One region of the Microcoleus sp. MOSTC5 genome, then DNA from elsewhere that is predicted to be linked to it. Evidence: riboswitches for the same ligand, from Rfam matches in the RefSeq annotation. Region 1 holds a riboswitch; each other region holds the start of a gene.
The links. Region 1 has a riboswitch for cobalamin ahead of QUA54_RS11615 (DUF1636 domain-containing protein). Riboswitches for the same ligand answer to the same signal wherever they lie in the genome.

Region 1 (4,994 bases):
AAACCCGATGCAGTTTGGAAAGAATCTAAATAACGGGGAATGTTGGGGTTATCGAGTTCTCGCAAAATCTGAATTTCTTTTTCATAAGCTTGATATTCGGTCCAATTAGCACCTGTCTGGGCAAATTGAAATTGTTTGACAACAACGGAACGTTTTGTATTAATTTCAGTAGCGAGATAGGTAACTCTACCGCCCGCGCGGTTGTGTCCGAGTTCGCGAGTTACTTGATAGCCGTAGTTGGAAAAATCAGGGAAATCATTCATAGGTTCGTAATGATAAATTCTGTCACAAAAAGGTTTTTAGTAAGGACTTTAGTCCTCAATAACTGAGTAAAACAAGCGAGCAATTGTTTAAGGTTTAATTAAACTTGCTTGTAATTTGCGATACTTAGCAAGGATTCTATTTGGTTTAAAAACACTCATCTCAAGTAATGGAATACCAGTGACAGCTAAAGAGGCGATTATAGCTCCTCCTACAGCTACTATTTCCATTGGTTCAACCCATTCTCGTTGGGCGACAACGTTTAAAAACAGTCGAAATGCTACTACCAAGCTAGTACAAAATCCGGTCGTAAGAAAAGCTATTTTGTCATTATAAATGTTAATTATTCTTCTGAGGGTAGTCTGCTCGTCAATCCGATTATGAAAAATCCTATAAACTATCATGCAACACAAATAAACTATCATGCAACATAAATTGCTTAGGAAAATAAAAAATGCTGCATTGAAAGCCTCATCGAATATCATTGCCACGAAAGAAAACAATGCAAACAATGCAAATAATAAAAATTGCCCGATAATAGCAATAATCATAGCCAAATTCCTATTCATCATACTTCCAAGTGCAGCTCCACATAAACTAAAGAATATCAGCGCAATTACCATCCCTATCGAGGCAGCAATTGATAGAATTGTATTGTTCGATAGGGGTAAATTACGAATAACTTCAGTAACAACAGACAAAACGAAAAAATATAAAATTAATCCTATTAGCGATCCTAATACTCCTCCTACCCAAGTTTTTTTATTTCCATGTGATTCTGCTAAGAGTGTGATTTCAGCAACTGCAAATCCATAGACTAAGCTCATAATAATACCCAAAGCAATGTCATAGTTGCTGCCCATACTAAATAGAAAGCCGAATAACACCAACCAGCAGATCAAAATCAGGTTGCCCTTAGACAATAAAGTAGTTAGTTTTGGTATAGGAAGGAGAGCTGTTGTGACTTTAATTTTGAGTTGATAAGTGTCGGGTTCGGAATTTGTATGGAAGATTATATAGCGCTCATAAGCTTGACTTGCCAACAATTGTTTGGTATCAACTAGGATTTTGACATCAAAATTATTGCTCTCAAATTTCTGCGGCTCAAACGAGATCCAAGGGTGATCGTAAGGTGTATGCGGCGGATCATTCGGATGCGGCGCGACTTCCCATCTGCCACAAAGCATTGTATCGGGAATTGGGTTGCTAATTGCGATGGTTTGTGTTATTGTTTCTCCATATTCTGTAGCGGCAAATTCCAGCGTATCGCGCTCAATTCTCACTTTCGGCAAGCTGCTGACATCCAAAGATTCTAGTGCAGCTAAAGCATCAGCAGCCGACTGATATCTATCTTGAATTCTCGGCGCTACCATCCTTTCCAGCCAATTCATCCAACCTTGCTGCAACGGCGGTACTAAATGCCGAAAATGAATGCCATAATTAGCATCAATTAAATTACCAACATCCGCAGATTTTGTCCCAGTTAACAAACAAATCAGCGTTATCCCCAAGCCGTAAAGATCCGAGGCTTTGGTTAATTCTCGGTTGAACATTTGTTCCGGTGGCATGAATCCCATCGTGCCTTTGACGACGCTGCTGGCGGCGATGTTTCCGCCTCCCAAGCGTGCAAAACCGAAGTCTACTAGGTAAACATTTAAGTCTTCGTCTATTAACAAGTTTTCCGGTTTGATGTCGCGGTGAATTACGGGCGGTTTTTGCGATTGCAGGTAAGCTAAAATCTCTAAAGTGGCGATCGCAATTTGCTTGATATCCGGCGGCGCAAAAGTCCGCGCGACAGCAGATTCGGCATTTTTGTATTCTTGCACCATGCAGAAACCGCTGTCAGTTTGAAAAGAATCGAGATAGCGGGGAATGCCCGGAAAATCCAGATTTTGCAGCACTTTGATTTCCTGTTCGTAAGCTTCGTATTCTGCCCAGCTAGCACCTAACTGGGCAAATTGAAATTGCTTAATTACAACGGATTTTTTTGTGTTAATTTTTGTGGCAAGATAGGTGACGCGGCCGCCCAAACTGTTGTATCCGAGTTCGCGACTTATTTGATAGCCATGTTTGGAAAAGTCTGCAAAAGCGTTCATAGGTAATTACTATGGTTGGTAGTAAGGACTTTAGTCCTGAAGCCGTTATCTTATAAGGACTAAAGTCCTTACTACGAACGAAACGATCGCTCCTACAAACATAACTTTTTTGAAAAAAGGCGGCAAGTGTGATAGGATTTGATTTCGCGATCGGTTCTAGCGAGGAGCAGCCGCTAGAGGAAACGGGGAAAGTTCGGTGCAAGTCCGGCGCTGTCCCGCAACTGTAATGAAACTCTTGTGGTTTCTCAAGTCAGAATGCCCGCCGATATCTAACTCACTTTTGAACGCATCTGCGAGGTACGGATGATGGATGGAATTAACACGGCTGTACGCACCAAGCACAGTCTGTTTGTTTGCACTGCTTGCGCTAGTGTTTGGAAAAACGGCAAGCGCGAAGGTAAAAGCGGCGGTCAACAATTTATGGAAGATTTATCGAAACTCGCTAAAGATTGGGAGTTTTCTGATAAATTTGAGATTCAAGAAGTTGAGTGCATGAGTGCTTGCAGTCACTCTTGTGCGGTGTCATTTGCTGCTGTTGGAAAGTACACTTATCTATTTGGCGATTTACCAGCAAATGAGTCGGAAAGCGTCGAGGCGGTACTCGAATGCGCGGGTCAATACTATGCCAAACCGGACGGTTTTTTGCCTTGGTCTGAGCGTCCTCAAGCTCTGAAAAAAGGCGTTTTAGCAAAGATTCCACCACTACCAAATTAGATAGGTTTGTAGTAAGGACTTTAGTTTTTCCCTTTCGTTCCTAGGCTTTGCCTGGTAACGCATACGCAAAGGCTCTGCCTCGTATTAAAAGCGCTCCTTTATTCCAGCGAGGCAGAGCCTCTAGATCGGTATTCCCAGGCTCTGCTTGGGAACGAAATATCCCATCACCAAATAAGCACAAAATTATCAATGCACAAAATTCCTGTTACTGTCATCACTGGTTTTCTCGGTAGTGGCAAAACTACCTTAATTCGCCACTTATTGCAAAATAATCAAGGTCGCCGCATTGCTGTTCTGGTTAACGAATTTGGCGAAATCGGAATTGACGGAGAACTGCTGCGCGATTGCCAAGTTTGCGACGAAGAAGAAAATGTCAGCAGCAATATTGTAGAACTAACAAATGGTTGTCTTTGCTGCACTGTTCAAGAGGAGTTCTTGCCGACTATGCAGGAATTGTTGAAGCGCAGAGAACAAATTGATTGTATCTTAATTGAGACTTCTGGCCTCGCACTTCCTAAACCTTTAATTCAAGCTTTTCGCTGGCCGGAAATTCGCACGGGTGCTACTGTAGACGGTGTTGTTGCTGTTGTCGATTGCGAAGCTGTTGCTAGCGGTACTTTTGTCGGTGATATCGATGCTTTGATGGCACAGCGGCAGGCTGATTCTAGTTTAGATCACGAAACTCCGATCGAGGAATTGTTTGAAGACCAGTTAGCCTGTGCCGATATGGTACTTTTAACGAAGGTCGATCGCGTAGATGCGGAAACTCACAAGAAAGTCCAAAGCTGGTTGCAGCAAGAATTGCGTCCGAGTGTAAAAATTGTGCCCTGCAAAGGTGGCGACATTAACCCCGATGTGCTACTGGGATTTAATGCGGCGGTTGAGGATGATTTGGAGTCTCGCCCGAGTCACCACGATGCCGAGGAGGAACACGAACACGATGATGATATTAACTCGACTTTCTTTATTGCCGATCGCGAATTTGAACCTGAAGCTTTGGTGAAAAAACTGCAGTCCTTGATGCAGCAGGAGGAAATCTATCGGATTAAAGGGTTTGTGGCGGTTCCCAAGAAACCGATGAGGATGGTGTTGCAAGGTGTGGGTTCGCGGATAGAATATTTTTACGATCGCCCTTGGCAACCTTCCGAACTCCGCCAAACCAAATTAGTGCTGATCGGTCGAGAGTTAGAGCGCGATCGAATTGCAGCTATGATTAACAATTAATTGTCATCTCAGAGGGGCGGGTTGATGGATATTTTGAATTGCAGCAAATATTATTGGTAAAACTTGCCCCTCCAAGCTCTCACGAACAATTTATTAACATTATTTAATATTGTGATCGCTGCCAGTAAATCTGGTATAGAATAGCGATAATGGTTATCATTGTACAATAATCGAGGTCAAGTATGGTGACTGCTGGGGCGATCGAATCAGTTCCTGTTACCGTTCTCACGGGTTATCTCGGCGCAGGCAAAACTACGCTACTGAACCGCATTTTAACACAGGAACACGGCAAAAAAGTTGCAGTCATCGTCAACGAATTCGGCGAAGTAGGCATCGACAACCAACTGATAATTGATGCCGACGAAGAAATTTTCGAGATGAACAACGGCTGCATTTGCTGTACAGTCCGAGGCGATTTAATTCGGATTATCGGTAACTTAATGAAGCGGCGAGACAAATTCGATCACATAGTCATCGAAACCACTGGTTTAGCCGACCCGGCACCCGTAATTCAAACCTTTTTTGTAGACGAAGATATGCGGGAAAAATTACTGCTAGATGCAGTTGTCACAGTAGTAGATGCCAAGCACATCTGGCAGCACTGGGACGCAGACGAAGCTCAAGAACAAATTGCCTTTGCTGATGTTGTTTTACTAAACAAAACTGATTTAGTGACTGACGAAGAATTGGCTGAATTAG
Region 2 (4,994 bases), on a different contig from region 1:
ACCAAGCGATCGCAATTTCAAATCCTAGCTGTTTTAGGAACAGGAATGTTTTTCTCGCCTTGCATCGAAATAGAAGCCTACTTTTTTTCAGCAGGAACGATTGGTTGGAGCGGCATACTTGTAGTTTCTGTCGTCTACTTAGTGGTGACCGTTTTGGGAATGGTTTTGCTAGTAGACTTGGGAATGAAAGGAGTTAATGCTTTAGAAGAAAAGCTGCATTTTTTCGAGGATCACGAACAAGGATTAACCGGAGCAGTATTAATCCTTCTAGGAATTGTGGCTTATTTCATCAAAGTGTAAAATGGTTGGTAATACAATTTAGTCTTGGGAAATATCCAGCACAGGAAAAAATATTATGCGTCGTCAACGTTCCATGCCTTGGATTCACCGCTATTCTCGTCCGCTCACGGCAGGAATTGCCTCGATAGGGGCTGCGATCACTGCTTATCTAACAGTGGTCAAGTTATCCAACGGAACGGCAGTTTGTCCGATCGAAGGCTGCGATATCGTGCTTTCGAGTCCCTATGCCTATGTCTTTGGTTTGCCTCTTTCTTTGTTCGGTTTTTTGGGCTATTTGAGCATGATAGTTTTTGCCGTAGCTCCCCTACTTGTTAATCCCGCAGAACAGAAAAGTCTCCGCTCTAAGTTAGAGTCTTGGACAGGACTATTTCTGTTTGCTGGTAGCACAGCTATGACGATTTTCAGTGGCTATCTAATGTATGTACTGGCTGTTGATATCAAAGCAGCTTGTATTTACTGTATTGCCTCTGCTTTATTTGCAACTAGCTTGTTTGTCTTAGCATTAATCGGTCGCGAATGGGATGATATCGGGCAACTATTTTTTATAGGAATTCTGGTGTCTATGTTAGTGTTGATTTCTTCTCTGGCTCTTTATGCCGATGTCAATAATCTCGGTACAGCTAGGGAGACTAGCATGAAGACTACAACATCTTCTGGTACTTCAGAAATTGCTTTAGCGCAACATTTAAAAAGAGTGGGAGCTAAAATGTACGGCTCTTTTACCTGCGAGCACTGTCAAGCGCAGAAGGAAAGTTTTGGCAAAGAAGCGGCTCGCATTATCAATTATATCGAGTGCAATCCTCAAGGGAAAAATGCTCGGCGCGATCTTTGCGAAGCTGCGAAGATTGAGGGGACTCCTACTTGGGAAATTAATGGTAAGTTTTACCAAGGGGAAAAATCTTTGCAGGAGTTAGCTGATTTATCAGGTTATCAGGGCTCTCGCGAATTTAAAGAGCTCTCAAATCAGGAACGTTGACAAGAGTGATTTCTGGCGATCGACTTAATCATAGTCGATCGCACTTAAATTAAATTATCCGAAATCCGGTTAAATGCGCCCTACTCTCAGCCGCAGCCCAAGCAAACGGCGCTGCAATCCAAATCCGATCGCCATCCCCGCGATTACAATGCCTGTAAAGTAAGCTAAAACAGTCAACCGCACTGAAAGAGGAGGCGCGACTCCCTCAACTTCAATACTTTGTAAAACCTGGAATGGTGAAAACTGACGGGCCCCGTTGGGTTGGGGAGAAACTTCTACCTCTACTTTGTGAGGTGCGCCATCAAAAAACTGCTCTTGCCATATCAGTTTTCCGGCTGCATCCGGGACACCTTTGTAGGCAAAAGCAATCCAATCATTTTCGAGTTGGGTGACTTTAACATTGAACAATACATCTGTGACTGGCTGATTTGTTTTGGTATCGGTGACTTGAACTTGTAAATTAGCAGCTTTCCCTACTGTCGCACTAACATCTCCAGAAAGTCGCACCTGTAAACCCTGAGATTGCACAATGGGGCTAGTTTTTTCTGTCGGTTTAGATTCTGTCATGTGAGACATTGGCATCGACATCTCAGACTGGGCAATTTCAGCACTGACATTAACATATAACAAGGTAGCGATCGCAATTATTATCGCCCCACTTAACAGCAATCGCACTCTTTCAGGCGCTATTTCTCCTGCTTGGATTTTGGGCTTTCCTCCAATCGCCAAGCCGCCACCTAGCCCAACAACCAACAAAATCACAGCTAAAATCCCAAAATTGCGATACTTCACCCCGTTTTCCGGCACGGATAGTGTTAAAGTTTGCTGAATAGGAGTAAAAGCATTTTCTGCGATCGGAGTCACCTTTGCTAACAATTGATAATTTCCCCTAATGGGCAGCATTTGCTGGATTTGTAACTCACCTTTAGCTGCAACAGCCTCTATATCCAGCAACTTTGTTCCCTCCACGATCGGAAAATCGGTGGTAAACCAATGATTTTTAGGCGGAGTTAAAATTGTCAAACTAATTCGAGCATTCTCTAAGGGAATCCCCACCGCATCTAAAGCTTGCAGCTTTAACGACACTGGAGATAAAGGTGTAGTTGCCTCGGCTTCAAAGGGTAAAATCTGGCTGATTGGGGGTTCAGAAGTCAGTCGCACAGTTGATTGTGGAGACTGCGAAAACCCAACCCAACCATAGAAAAAGATACTCATCATGCAGACAGCACTGATGAGCGCAGAAAACTTTAATTTTGACATTTTAATTCTGGACTTTTAAGGAATCTCGCGCGGGGTGGGGGGCGGGTTTATTTAACCTGTCTGCACTGTGAGAAAGCTCGCAGGTTTACCCGCCCCAACAGATTAAACGAATCGCAGTGCAATATCTCAAATAAAAACAATCTTGTCTAGTGACAACTAACCATCAAAGTGTGGTGGCGCAGAGAGTGTACCTTGTTATGGACGGCGGGATAGGTTGTAAAGTAAACAGTCCAGACAGTCAAAGCGAATAGGGAGATGTAGAGCGTCGCTTGCACGGGTGTTGAAAGCGTCAACCGTGCCGTTTGTTGCCAAACCGAAGAAGAAGAAGATTGAGTAGTCATCATGTACCTCGCAGATGAATAAAGTAAATTTGGGTGTCGGCGGGCATCCTGACTTGGAGAACTTGTCTCCTTCACAGTTGCGGGACAGTGCCGGACTTACACCGAACTTTCCCCGTTACCTCTGGTGGCTGTTCCTCACCAGAACCGATTTGATATTCAGAGCATATCACACATTCTGTTGCTGCATTCACATTACCTGGAGTGTTAGATAAAAAATACACAACTTCATATTTCTTGCAACTTTGGCGCATTTTGAGCCATACGACTGATGAAATTTAACGGAATTTGTGAGATTATGAAAACAATATGAAAATAATTTAACAATAAAACCAATGACTCCCCCGGAAAACAGACCCAGCCTTCCTGAAGTCCACCGCAGCATCCCGGTTCCCAACAGTAAAGGTTTCTGGCGTAAAATGCTGGCCTACGCAGGGCCTGGATATTTGGTTTCAGTGGGTTACATGGACCCGGGAAACTGGGCGACTGACTTAGCGGGGGGAGCAAAGTTTGGCTATGCGCTATTAAGTGTGATTTTGCTATCTAATTTGATGGCAATTTTGCTGCAATCACTCTGCGTGCGTTTGGGAGTGGCAACGGGACGAGATTTGGCACAAGCTTGTCGAGATTATTTCAGTCCGCGAGTCAGTTTTGTGCTGTGGATACTTTGTGAAATTGCTATTTCGGCTTGCGATTTAGCGGAACTTGTTGGAAGTGCGATCGGACTGCAATTGCTATTTGGCATTCCCTTAGTTTGGGGAGTGTGCATCACTGCGCTAGATGTAATAATGGTGTTATTTTTACAAGGAAAAGGCTTTCGTTATATCGAAGCTTTGGTGATTACGATTATTGCAATTATTGGCGGTTGCTTTATAGCCGAAATGATTTTTGCCAAACCAGATGCCGGAGGAGTTTTACTCGGTTATGTTCCCAACCTAGAGATTTTGCAAAATCAGGCAATGCTTTATATTGCGGTTGGTATTTTAGGGGCAACTGTGATGCCCCACAATCTCTACCTGCATTCGTCGATCGTGCAAACTCGCTCTTGGGAAGAAACTGCTGATAAAAAATGGGAAGCAATTAAATTTGGCACAGTTGATTCTACCGTAGCGCTATCAATAGCTTTGTTTATTAATTCCGCAATTCTGATATTGTCTGCTGCCAGCTTTCACTTTTCCGGCTATCAAGAAGTAGCAGAAATTCAAGATGCTTACAAACTGCTTTCTCCAGTGCTGGGTGTGGGTTCTGCCAGTGCAATTTTTGCGTTTGCTTTATTGGCTTCGGGGCAGAATTCAACTTTGACTGCAACTCTTGCAGGACAGATTGTGATGGAAGGGTTTCTAAATTTTCGACTGCGACCTTGGTTGCGGCGCTTGCTGACTCGACTGATTGCAATTGTACCGGCTTTGATCACAATTATCTTGTTTGGTGAAGGCAGTACAACTAATTTACTGGTTTTCAGTCAAGTGATTCTTAGTTTGCAATTACCCTTTGCAGTAATTCCCTTGGTAATGTTTACCTCAAACCGCAACTTAATGGGAGAGTTTGTGAATCCATTTTGGCTGAAAGCCTTAGCTTGGTTAGTGGCTAGTATTATAGTAGGATTAAATAGTTGGCTGTTATTGCAGACTATTTTTTAGTAATCTGCGATTGCGGTATAGGCAGGAACACATTTAATATTTGATGCCTTAATGTGTCCATATAAAATGGGAGAAAGAGTAAGAGCGTTAAAGTTGTTACGCTCAGTAACGCCGGGAATGCTATTGATGTGGGATAGAGGGTTACATTCTTATGCGATGGTAGAAGCCACAGTCAGCAAAGGTTGTGAGTAGAAGAGTGCGAATTCCATCCAACGTTAAATTCTTAAACGAAACACTATTAGATGATGGTTCATATTTGAGTTGGATTTATCCATCAGGCAAACTAAGAAAAAAAGGATTTAAGCCAATATAGGTAAGAGTAATTGAGTACACAATTGAGAATTACGACCGCCCATAAGCACAAATTAGATATCGTTTAATTACCAGCTTGTTGGACGCTTAAAATTTTCCATCCCCGTCACTTGCTGGTGAATATCATCAACGTTGGGAAGTCGAGAATACTATTGATGAACTCAAACT
Region 3 (4,994 bases), on a different contig from region 1:
GCCCACTGAGTCACCGGTGCAAGCGGTTTCCAACCCTGAAAAGAACCGATCGCCCCTACTCGCTGAATCCCAATTCTAATTAGTTCCCCGCCATAACGATCGTGCCATTGCAAAACTTTAAACTCGCTCTCAACAGTCACCGCATTAACAACTAATCGGCCGCCTTCACCTAAAGCATTCCAGCAAGTTTCCAGCACAGCTTCTGCGGTGACACCGCCGCCGATGAAAATGGCATCCGGTTGAGACAAATCTGTCAGGGCTTCCGGCGCTTCTCCCGCAACGATTTTGAGTTCGGGAACGCCGAAAGTAGAGGCATTTTCGGCGATGTATTGCAGCCGAGTTGGGTGGCGTTCGATCGCGATCGCCCTGCACCGAGGATGACTCCGCATCCATTCGATCGCGATCGAGCCGCAGCCAGCCCCCACATCCCAAAGCAACTCTCCCGGAATCGGTGCTAACGCTGACAGAGTAACGGCTCTAACCTCCTGCTTGGTAAGTTGTCCGTCGTGGCGATAAGCAGCATCCGGCAAACCCGCAGTTCGGGGAAAAAGTAGGGTTTCGCGATCGCAGTTGCAGCCGATCGCGATCGTGTTCAAATCAGCCAAATCCGCTCCCTTCCAGGCTGCTGCTACCCCCTCGATCTGCCGTTCCGAGTTCCCTCCCATCCGCTCGAACACGGTCATCAAACTGCTGCCAAACCCCCGCTGTGTCAACAATTGGGCCACCTTTCCCGGCGTGTGTCGATCTGCGCTTAAAACCAGCAATCGCGCCCCCGGCGACAAAGCAAGGGCGATCGATGCGATCGGGCGATTTGTCAAACTGAAAGTCTCAACATCCGCCAAAGCCCAGCCCAGACGGGCGCAAGCAAGACTAAAAGCCGATGCAGCGGGAATTACAGTCATTTCCGAAATAGGAATCTGGCGCGACAGCGTGACGCCTATACCGTGACACATCGGATCGCCGCTGGCTAGCACGCACACAGGCTGTCCCCGGCGGCGGATGATTTCATCGACTGTTGCTTGTATCGGCGAAGCCCAGACCAATTGTTCGCGGGTGTCGTCCGTTGGTAGCATTGCTAGGTGACGGGCACCGCCGACAACGACTTGAGATCGATCGAGTAGGGAACGGGCGATCGCACTCAATCCCGAAAGTCCGTCTTCGCCAATCCCCACCACCGAAAGCCATTTGTGCATTGAATCCTTACTGCTAATTACTACTTATCGATTCTAAAGAATAATATCGGATTTCCATTCATAATTCTTTCTTCTACTTGCCTCATTCCAAGTCTTTCTGCGACTTTAAGCGACTCAATGTTTGGGCGATCGCAGCTTGCGACAATATAGTCCAAGCCAAGTTCATTAAAACCATACTCCAATATTTTGGTTGATGCTTCAGTAGCATATCCTTTTTTAAGTGCTTTCGGCAGCAGTGCGTAAAGCAACTGCGGCTGTGCTTCTTCAAAAAAATACCACAAACCAACAAATCCAATAGTTTCTAGATCGTTCTTTGTCTCGATAAACCACAAACCGAATTTCTTTTCTTCAAAAAGCTTTTTGTTCTCGGCCAGCATTTCTTCCACTTGTTGCAGCGACAATATTTCGCCGTCACATAGATATCTCCTCACATAAAAATTAGTCAATATTCCGTGGAGCGTGTTGAGGTCGCTCTCTACAATCGGTTTCAACACCAATCTCTGAGTTTCAAGTATCATGCGAATTATTTTTCTCAGGTTCAATAACGATCGCACCTATCAATATTAGTCCAGGACGCACAGGTAGTCATAAACCGGTTTTTTTTACAATACTTGGTTATCGCGCGCAGATAAGGCAAAAAACCCGGTTTCTGCAGGTTTTGCGTAACTCTAATTAACAAACAGCGCTAAACCACCGTAATCACTCGATAGTTGTAACTTTCCTTGACTACCAAACCATCTTTCCAATAGCCGATCGAAATTTGGTTGCTTTTGGAATCAATGATTTGACCTTCAACTTTAACGGTGTAATCATTGTACCAATTGGAAATTACTACAAAATCATAATTTTTATCGGCTGAAACAGCGATGTCTTGACTAATTAATTTTGATTCTCGAAACTCAACTAACATTTCTTGAAAAAAGATTTCTCTTCCTTGGCGGCAGTTTTCTTTGCCGCTAGTAATCGTACCATCTCCTTCAATCATCACAGTGTCATCCGAGTAGTATTTTTCCAAAGCTACTGATGTTTGGAATGTCTCAACAAGGTGATTGATATCTGCGAGTTTGATTTGCAATTCTTCAATTGTCATAAATAACGCGATCGCAGGTTTTATAGCCGAAGTTAGAAGTCGCGCACTCTTAGAGTGATTTTGACTTCGATTATAGATTATAAAAAATTGTTTAGGGATCAGCAAGACAATAAAACGAATTTCCCCCCTAACAGGCGAGCTCGCCCGGAGATTTGTTAAGAAACTCGATCGATCTGGCTGATGCCGATCGACTTGTGATAGATTTCTTAAACCTGAAAGCGGGAAAGTCCGGTGCAATTCCGGCGCTGTGCCGCAACTGTCAAAGTCAGAATGCCGATTTCAGGAGTTTACTTTAGATTCCCTGCGTCGCACGGGGAGGAGTTTCTTTGTTAGCTTTGAGTGAATTGCCGACTTGTCCTGGTTTATTTTACGGTTCCCGCGCCCGAGACGGAATATTATCGAGAATGCGGATTCCGGGGGGAATTTTAAACGCGCAGCAGTGTCGGACGATCGCGGATTTGGTCGATCGATACAGTACCGGTTGTTTGCAAGTAACGAATCGGGCGAATTTGCAAATTCGAGACTTGAATTCGCCAGTTTCTGATGAACTTTGGCAAGATTTGCTGGAATTGGGATTGGCATCTAGCCGCGTTGAAGTTGACCCGATTCGCAATATTATGGCAAGTCCGACAGCAGGGATCGATCGACAGCAACTACTCGATACTCGCCCGCTAGTAAAAGCTTGGGATGATTACCTGCAAACGCATCCCGAATTGTCGGAACTTTCGCCTAAGTTCAGTATTGGCTTTGACGGGGGGGAATCGGTTTCGATTCGCGATTTACGCAACGATATTTTATTAGCTGCTGAAGGGCGATCGGCAAAATCAGAAATCGTTTTTCGGCTGCATTTAAACGGCGAGACAGGAATTTTAATCCAAGAATCGCAATGTATTTCAGTATTAGCCGCCCTCGCTAGCACCTATCTTGAATACACAAAAAATCGGTCTCGAATTGATGGCAAAAAACCGCGTTTGCGTCACCTGCTGGCAGATTGGGGCGCTGAAATTTATTTAGAAAGGGTAGAGAGGAATTTACCGTTTGTAGTGCAGCGAAGATCGATCGCCTCATCTGAAAAATCCATCCCCAATCACCGACATCTCGGCATTTATCCTCAGCAACAGTCCGGTTTCTCCTACATGGGAATTGCACTGCCCCTAGGTAGGCTAGAATCAAAACAACTGCGGAATTTGGCAAATTTAGCCCAAAATCTAGCCAGCGGTACCCTGAGACTTACGCCGTGGCAAAATCTGTTGATTTCTGACATCCCCAACTCCCAGCTTTTTGAGGTAAAACAGCAAGTTGCCGATTTGGGATTGCACTCATCGGCGACTCGCCTAGATTCGTGCTTGGTGGCTTGTGCCGGCAGCAGCGGCTGTGCGTCGGCGGCGACAGATACTCAAAGTCACGCCTTAGCAATGGCGAGGGATTTAGCGCAAAAATTGACGATCGACCTGCCGATTAACATTCATTTCAGCGGTTGCGAAAAGTCCTGCGCCCAGCACCGGCCAATTGATATCACGCTGGTAGGAATTCAGATTGAGCGAGGACACGAGGCGATCGAAGGTTACAAGATTTATGCGGGTAGAAAAGATTTGCCCTTCGGGCGACCAATTTTTCCGGCGGTTAGTGCCGCCGAGATGCCCGGTGCGATCGAGCGAATGTTGCAGGTATATCAGCGGTTTCGAGAGCCTTTGGAGTCATTTGGTGAGTTTGTCGATCGGCAGGCGATCGACCAATTGCAGGAGTTTTTGAACACCGAAAATGGGAATTTAAAGTGAAAAAAGATTCCATTAAAACTGACAAGTTTTAATCATTTCTATTCTATATCTCTCGATCTTTCTTCGCGTCCTTTCCATCTTCGCGGTTAATTCAAAAAATCTATTTCACAAATCCAACAAACTTCCTATAGCAGTTTTAAACAATGATTGACTACATTCGAGATGGAACAGAAATCTACACCAAATCCTTTGCCACAATTCGAGCCGAAACAGATTTGTCAACCTTGCCGCCCGATTTAGAATCGGTAGCGGTGCGACTAATTCACAGTTGCGGCATGACCGATATTGTTGCAGATTTAGCAGCTTCCCCCGGGGCCGCAACCTGCGGACGCCAGGCCCTTTCTGCAGGTGCGCCCATCCTGTGCGATGCCCGGATGGTGGCCGAAGGCATCACTCGCAAACGCCTTCCCGCTGACAATGCGGTGATTTGCACCCTCTGGCATTCCGAAATCCCGGAGTTGGCGCGGCAAATGGGAAATACTCGATCGGCCGCGGCCCTTGATTTATGGCTGGACAACTTGCAGGGTGCGGTTGTGGCAATTGGCAATGCCCCGACTGCTTTGTTCCGACTGCTGGAAATGCTGGATGCCGGAGCACCCAAACCGGCTTTAATTCTGGGTTTCCCGGTAGGATTTGTGGGGGCTGCTGAATCCAAAGCCGAACTGGCCGCCAACAGTCGGGGAGTGCCATTTATTACGTTGCACGGGCGACGCGGTGGCAGTGCAATGGCAACGGCGGCCGTGAATTCGTTAGCGAAAAAGGATGAATTATGACTGAGGCTACTGGTAAATTGTACGGTTTGGGTATTGGGCCTGGCGATCCTGAGTTGATTACTTTGAAAGCTTATCGGATTTTGCAATCGGTGCCGGTGATTGCCTATCCGGCGATGGAAAATGGTAAGGTGCTGGCGCGGGCGATCGTCGCAGATTATCT
Region 4 (4,994 bases), on a different contig from region 1:
CAATGTTTCGCGTCAAACTCTCTGTTTTTTCCAAATCTAGCTGCATCTTTCCTGATTTTTGCGATAAAAATTCACACATTTCTGGACGCAGAAACCGGGTTTTTTCCAGAAAATCCTCCGTTGAGGACGATCGATCTCGATTGAAAAACCCGGTTTCTGAGCGTCTAAAGTCTGTCAGTCTGGTACTCTTGATTGCCATCAGGTCTGATTATCAGGATCTATCCCCAACTCCCGCAATCGCTGAGCTAGTCGATCGGCGCGCTGGGCTGATTCTTTCACCTGTTCTTCAGGAGTCAGATAACGTTTTCCATCGGCATCATACCAATACAACCACTCTCTTGTCACCCCAGAATAATTTCCCCTTTCACAACCAATCCCCAAACCAATTTCTGACATCCAAACTGGATGTCCTGGCTGTAACTCGTACTTCCCATTGACTAACTTATGTACTTCCAAACGGGGTTTACGGCGGCGGCGGGAAGAATAAATGACGTAATAAAGTACGCCTAAAGCTTGATATTCCTCCAACTTTGTGCTGTATTCCTTGCGATAAGTTGGGGAAACTACTTCCAGTACAAAAGTCGGCAAAACATTTTCGTCCCACAGCACGTAACTGGGACGCAATTCTTCATCATAAAACCTTTCTACACCTAAACTCAAGAAAGCATCTGGCACAATGGCAGGTTTATCGGGGTGATAATAGATACCCATATCTATGCCAAAAAACCAATCCATGCGCTCTGACCAAAGTATCAGCAAGATTGCTTTTAGCAATCCCGGTATTAGTTCTTGCAGTTCGTTATCCACAGGTGTTTCATCTGAGTCTGGTAGTTCATCGGCGGAGGGCAAGTTCCTCGGCAAGTTGTACTGTAACATTGCGGCTTTCCTCAAAAATTACTAATATTATACCGTTGATTTGTTTGGCGATAGTATTTATTGAACGAACCGCAAAGACGCGAAGGAAGAGAAGAGAAGATGATAGGTAATTTTGATTTAGTTAATCTGATGTAATTTTTGTAAAATATTTGCTGAGACTTACGCGATCGACTATACTAAGGCTAACGATTCGGTTCTAATGGGGAGCAGCCGTTAGAGGAAACGGGGAAAGTTCGGTGCAAGTCCGGCGCTGTCCCGCAACTGTAATGAAAGTGATGTCGCTTTCTGAGTCAGGATGCCCGCCGATGTGTTAATTTACATTGTCTCATCTGCGAGGTTCAGCGTGAAGACCGGAAATCGGAAATTGGTCAGCTTGGGATTGATGGCTGGCTTGAGTTGTTATATTGTCCTGGCCTCGGCAACGCCCGCCGCAGCTATGCACATTTCGGAAGGTTTTTTACCGGTGCAATGGGCGGCATTTTGGTGGATGGTGGCGTTGCCTTTTTTTGCAGTAGGTTTGCGCTCAATTACTCGCATTACAAAAGAACACCCAGAACTTAAACTATTGCTAGCTTTAGCTGGTGCGTTTACTTTTGTACTTTCTGCTTTAAAAATTCCATCGGTAACGGGCAGTTGTTCTCACCCAACAGGTACGGGTTTGGGTGCGATTTTATTCGGCCCTTCGGTGATGGCGGTACTCGGTGCTTTAGTGCTGCTTTTTCAAACGTTACTGTTAGCGCATGGTGGGTTGACAACGCTGGGAGCGAATATGTTTTCGATGGCGATTGTCGGCCCTTTCGCTGCCTATTTTATCTATCAATTGCTGTTGCGAACTGGTAGCCAGCGGGCGGCAATTTTTTGTGCGGCGGCTTTGGCAGATTTGCTGACTTATGTGACGACTTCGATTCAATTAGCATTAGCTTTCCCCGCAGCAAGCGGCGGTTTTATGGCTTCGTTTATCAAGTTTGCTGGCATCTTTGCTATCACTCAAGTACCCCTGGCTATTAGTGAGGGATTGCTGACTGTATTAGTGTGGAATTGGCTGCATTCTTACGGGAAGCCGGAGTTGGAAACTTTGAAATTATTGAGACAGGAGTCATAAGCAGTGAATCAAAAACCTACAAAAAATCACCAATCCATTTCGCGGCAAAATTGGCTGTTGGCTGGCGCGGTGATGGTTTTGGCAGCGTTTCCTCTCGTTTTTGTGCGAGGTGAATATGGCGGTGCCGATGACCAAGCTAAGAAAGCAATTACGGAAATTCAACCGGATTATAAACCTTGGTTTAATCACTTGTTTGAGCCGGCTAGCGGAGAAATTTCAACTCTATTGTTTGCGTCTCAAGCGGCAATCGGGGCTGGCGTAGTTGGGTACGTCATTGGGTTGTATAAGGGGCGATCGCAGCGACAAAAATCTGATGATGAATAGCCGTCAGAATGAACCATCAGATTGACAGTCTGGCTTATACAAATCGCTTGCGCGGGTTGCCGCCAATCCACAAATTATCCTTTGCGATCGCCCTGTTAATTCTTTCTCTGGTTTCTGGGGCGATCGTCCAGTTGTCGATCGCCCTTTGGTTGGCTGTCTGGATCGTCGTCTATGCGGGTATTCCGGGGAAACTGTATTTGCGGTTGCTGTCGCTACCGTTGATATTTTTGCTGACAAGTTTGCCTGCTTTGGCGATGAGTGCGGTTGCGGGCGATCGTATCCCCGCAATTCAGTGGGATATCTGGCGAGGTTGGGGTATTAGCATCGGCACTTTTTATCTCTATGTGAGCCGCACTGGGATATACCAAGTGAGCTTGCTATTTGCCCGCGCCTTCGCATCGACAAGCTGTATGTATTTCATCCTCTTGACGGTTCCATTTACCGAAATTTTGCAGATTCTCAGACAATTACGCTGTCCAGAGTTAGTCACAGAACTGCTATTACTAATGTATCGGTTTATTTTTAGCTTATTGGCGATCGCCGATGAACTTTGGATAGCCCAAAACTCGCGCTGTGGCTACCGCACTTGGAAGCGGGGAATGCAGAGTTTAGGCATTTTAATCGGGCAATTGCTTCAGCGAACTTTGGAAAACTACCGTCAAGTTTCCTTGAGTTTAGCGTCGCGCGGCTTTAATGGAGAACTGCGCGTTTGGCATTCTTCCCCTTATAAACCTTCGCGAAGATATACATTGGAAGCCGTGTTTGGTTGCACGGTTTTAACCATTTTAAGCGCAGTATTTCAACGCTAAATTTATTCTTGGGACTTAGCATGGGGGCCCAAAAACCGGGTTTTTTACGAAAATACTTCGTTAGAGCATCGCAGATGCAGTAGAAAACCCGGTTTCCGATCGTCGGTGGGTAAGTCCTATTGTTGATAATTCTCGTATTATCGTTAGTTTAGCGGGCTAGATTTGAATAAGGGCGATCGCACTTCCTCCAACAGCTATTACAAATATGACTTTTATGAACTTAATTAATGAATTATATGAATTGACACGAACAGTAATTGAATGAATAATTACAGTATCAAAATACAGAGAGAAAATCATGTATCAAGATACTAACAAAAAAAATACCCCACCGCCCATTGTTTTTATTATTGCCATCGGCTTAATTGGGTTTGGCGCATACAAGTTCCTTCCCGGTTTATTGAATGCCAAAACTTCAAATACACCTATATCTACATCTACATCGGCAACGAGCGCATCGGGAGCGATCGCAAATCGCATCAGTTTAGGAAATCGGATATTGGTGACATCCCAAACAACAGCAGCAAAACAAGCAGGAGTTCAAGCTTTTGCTGAGGGAAATTACCAATCTGCCGCCGAATATTTTCAGAAATCGCTGCAACAAAATCGCAACGACCCGGAAACCATAATCTATTTCAATAATGCCCGAGCCAGCAATGGTTCTTCCTTAAAAATTGCTGTCAGCGTCCCCATTGGTAGCAACCCCAATGTCGCCCAAGAAATCCTTCGAGGTGTTGCCCAAGCTCAGGATGAAATTAATACTAGCGGTGGCATCAACGGCGCAGAACTGCAAGTAGAAATAGTCAACGATGACAACAGTCCAGAAGTGGTCAGAGAAGTTGCAAAGACATTGACAAAAGATCAGAATATACTAGCAGTAGTTGGACACAATGCTAGCAACGCATCTCTCGAAGCTGCTCCGATATATCAGCAAGAAAAACTGGTAATGGTGACACCCACGAGCTTGGCCAATAATTTATCAGGATTTGGCAGCTACATCTTTCGGACAGTACCCAATATTAGCTTAATGGCCGCTCCTTTAGCAGAATATGCAGTCAAAACAGCAGGCAAAACTAATATTGCCATTTGTTACGACTCCCAAGCACCCGATAACATCTCCTTTAAAGATGAATTTGTGGCCTCTCTTACTGCTGCTGGAGGCAAATTAGTTCCGACTGTTTGCGACTTTTCAATCCCTTCTTTTAATCCCGAAAGTGCGATCGCCGATGCTGTCAGCAAAGGTGCACAAGGATTGATGGTAGCACCCCACGTCGATCGCATTGACCGTGCGATTTCTCTGGCTCGCATTAATCGAGGCAAATTGCCACTCTACGGCAGCACCACAATGTACACCATTCAAACATTAAAAGACGGACAAAGCGACGTTAACGGCTTAGTATTGCCCGTTCCCTGGCATCCTGAAACTAATCCCGGTAGCCGTTTCCCAGAAAATTCCCGCCAGCGTTGGGGAGGAATTGTGAATTGGCGAACAGCAACGAGTTTTGATGCGACTCAAGCTGTCATCGCTGGCTTGCGGCAAAGCAATACGCGGGAAGGATTGCAACAAGCACTCCGAAATGCGAGTTTTTCAACACTAGGAGCCAGCGAGGATGTGAAGTTTTTGCCCACGGGCGATCGGGCGGGTAAGCCGATTTTAGTGCAAGTTAAACAAGGAGGAAGCACTGGTTATAACTTTGTCCCGCTGCGGTAAGTTGGTTAAGTGCGATCGCACTCCCATCTTGCACATTCTCAACAGCCTTTCAGGGGTGGGATCTCCTGCCCACCCCACCTGAAAATTCCCTCTTTGTGGAACAGGCATCTTGCCTGTTTATTAGCATGATTAAAATCTACTTTTCTGTTGAATTAGCAAAATTTTTAATATA

Region 2: another riboswitch for cobalamin. It lies ahead of QUA54_RS05965 (CbtB-domain containing protein); the one in region 1 lies ahead of QUA54_RS11615 (DUF1636 domain-containing protein).
Region 3: another riboswitch for cobalamin. It lies ahead of cobG (precorrin-3B synthase); the one in region 1 lies ahead of QUA54_RS11615 (DUF1636 domain-containing protein).
Region 4: another riboswitch for cobalamin. It lies ahead of QUA54_RS16235 (energy-coupling factor ABC transporter permease); the one in region 1 lies ahead of QUA54_RS11615 (DUF1636 domain-containing protein).

The regions. Positions count from the first base shown of each region.
Region 1 covers NZ_JAUBRK010000017.1:67,008-72,001, forward strand. The annotation lists gene QUA54_RS11605 (serine/threonine-protein kinase) at 1-263, opposite strand, end outside; gene QUA54_RS11610 (serine/threonine-protein kinase) at 351-2,357, opposite strand; cobalamin riboswitch at 2,492-2,638, shown strand; gene QUA54_RS11615 (DUF1636 domain-containing protein) at 2,661-3,071, shown strand; gene cobW (cobalamin biosynthesis protein CobW) at 3,261-4,295, shown strand; gene QUA54_RS11625 (GTP-binding protein) at 4,478-4,994, shown strand, end outside.
Region 2 covers NZ_JAUBRK010000008.1:114,470-119,463, forward strand. The annotation lists gene QUA54_RS05950 (hypothetical protein) at 1-300, shown strand, start outside; gene QUA54_RS05955 (vitamin K epoxide reductase family protein) at 356-1,276, shown strand; gene QUA54_RS05960 (hypothetical protein) at 1,346-2,536, opposite strand; gene QUA54_RS05965 (CbtB-domain containing protein) at 2,683-2,880, opposite strand; cobalamin riboswitch at 2,899-3,041, opposite strand; gene QUA54_RS05970 (Nramp family divalent metal transporter) at 3,210-4,514, shown strand; partial or broken gene QUA54_RS05975 (transposase) at 4,536-4,994, shown strand, end outside.
Region 3 covers NZ_JAUBRK010000035.1:9,885-14,878, forward strand. The annotation lists gene cbiE (precorrin-6y C5,15-methyltransferase (decarboxylating) subunit CbiE) at 1-1,193, opposite strand, end outside; gene QUA54_RS19650 (GNAT family N-acetyltransferase) at 1,214-1,711, opposite strand; gene QUA54_RS19655 (hypothetical protein) at 1,879-2,283, opposite strand; adenosylcobalamin-variant (AdoCbl-variant) riboswitch at 2,488-2,567, shown strand; gene cobG (precorrin-3B synthase) at 2,610-4,061, shown strand; gene QUA54_RS19665 (precorrin-8X methylmutase) at 4,205-4,834, shown strand; gene QUA54_RS19670 (precorrin-2 C(20)-methyltransferase) at 4,831-4,994, shown strand, end outside.
Region 4 covers NZ_JAUBRK010000026.1:65,579-70,572, reverse strand. The annotation lists gene QUA54_RS16240 (Uma2 family endonuclease) at 199-876, opposite strand; cobalamin riboswitch at 1,051-1,197, shown strand; gene QUA54_RS16235 (energy-coupling factor ABC transporter permease) at 1,259-1,978, shown strand; gene QUA54_RS16230 (energy-coupling factor ABC transporter substrate-binding protein) at 1,982-2,302, shown strand; gene cbiQ (cobalt ECF transporter T component CbiQ) at 2,311-3,111, shown strand; gene QUA54_RS16220 (ABC transporter substrate-binding protein) at 3,410-4,822, shown strand.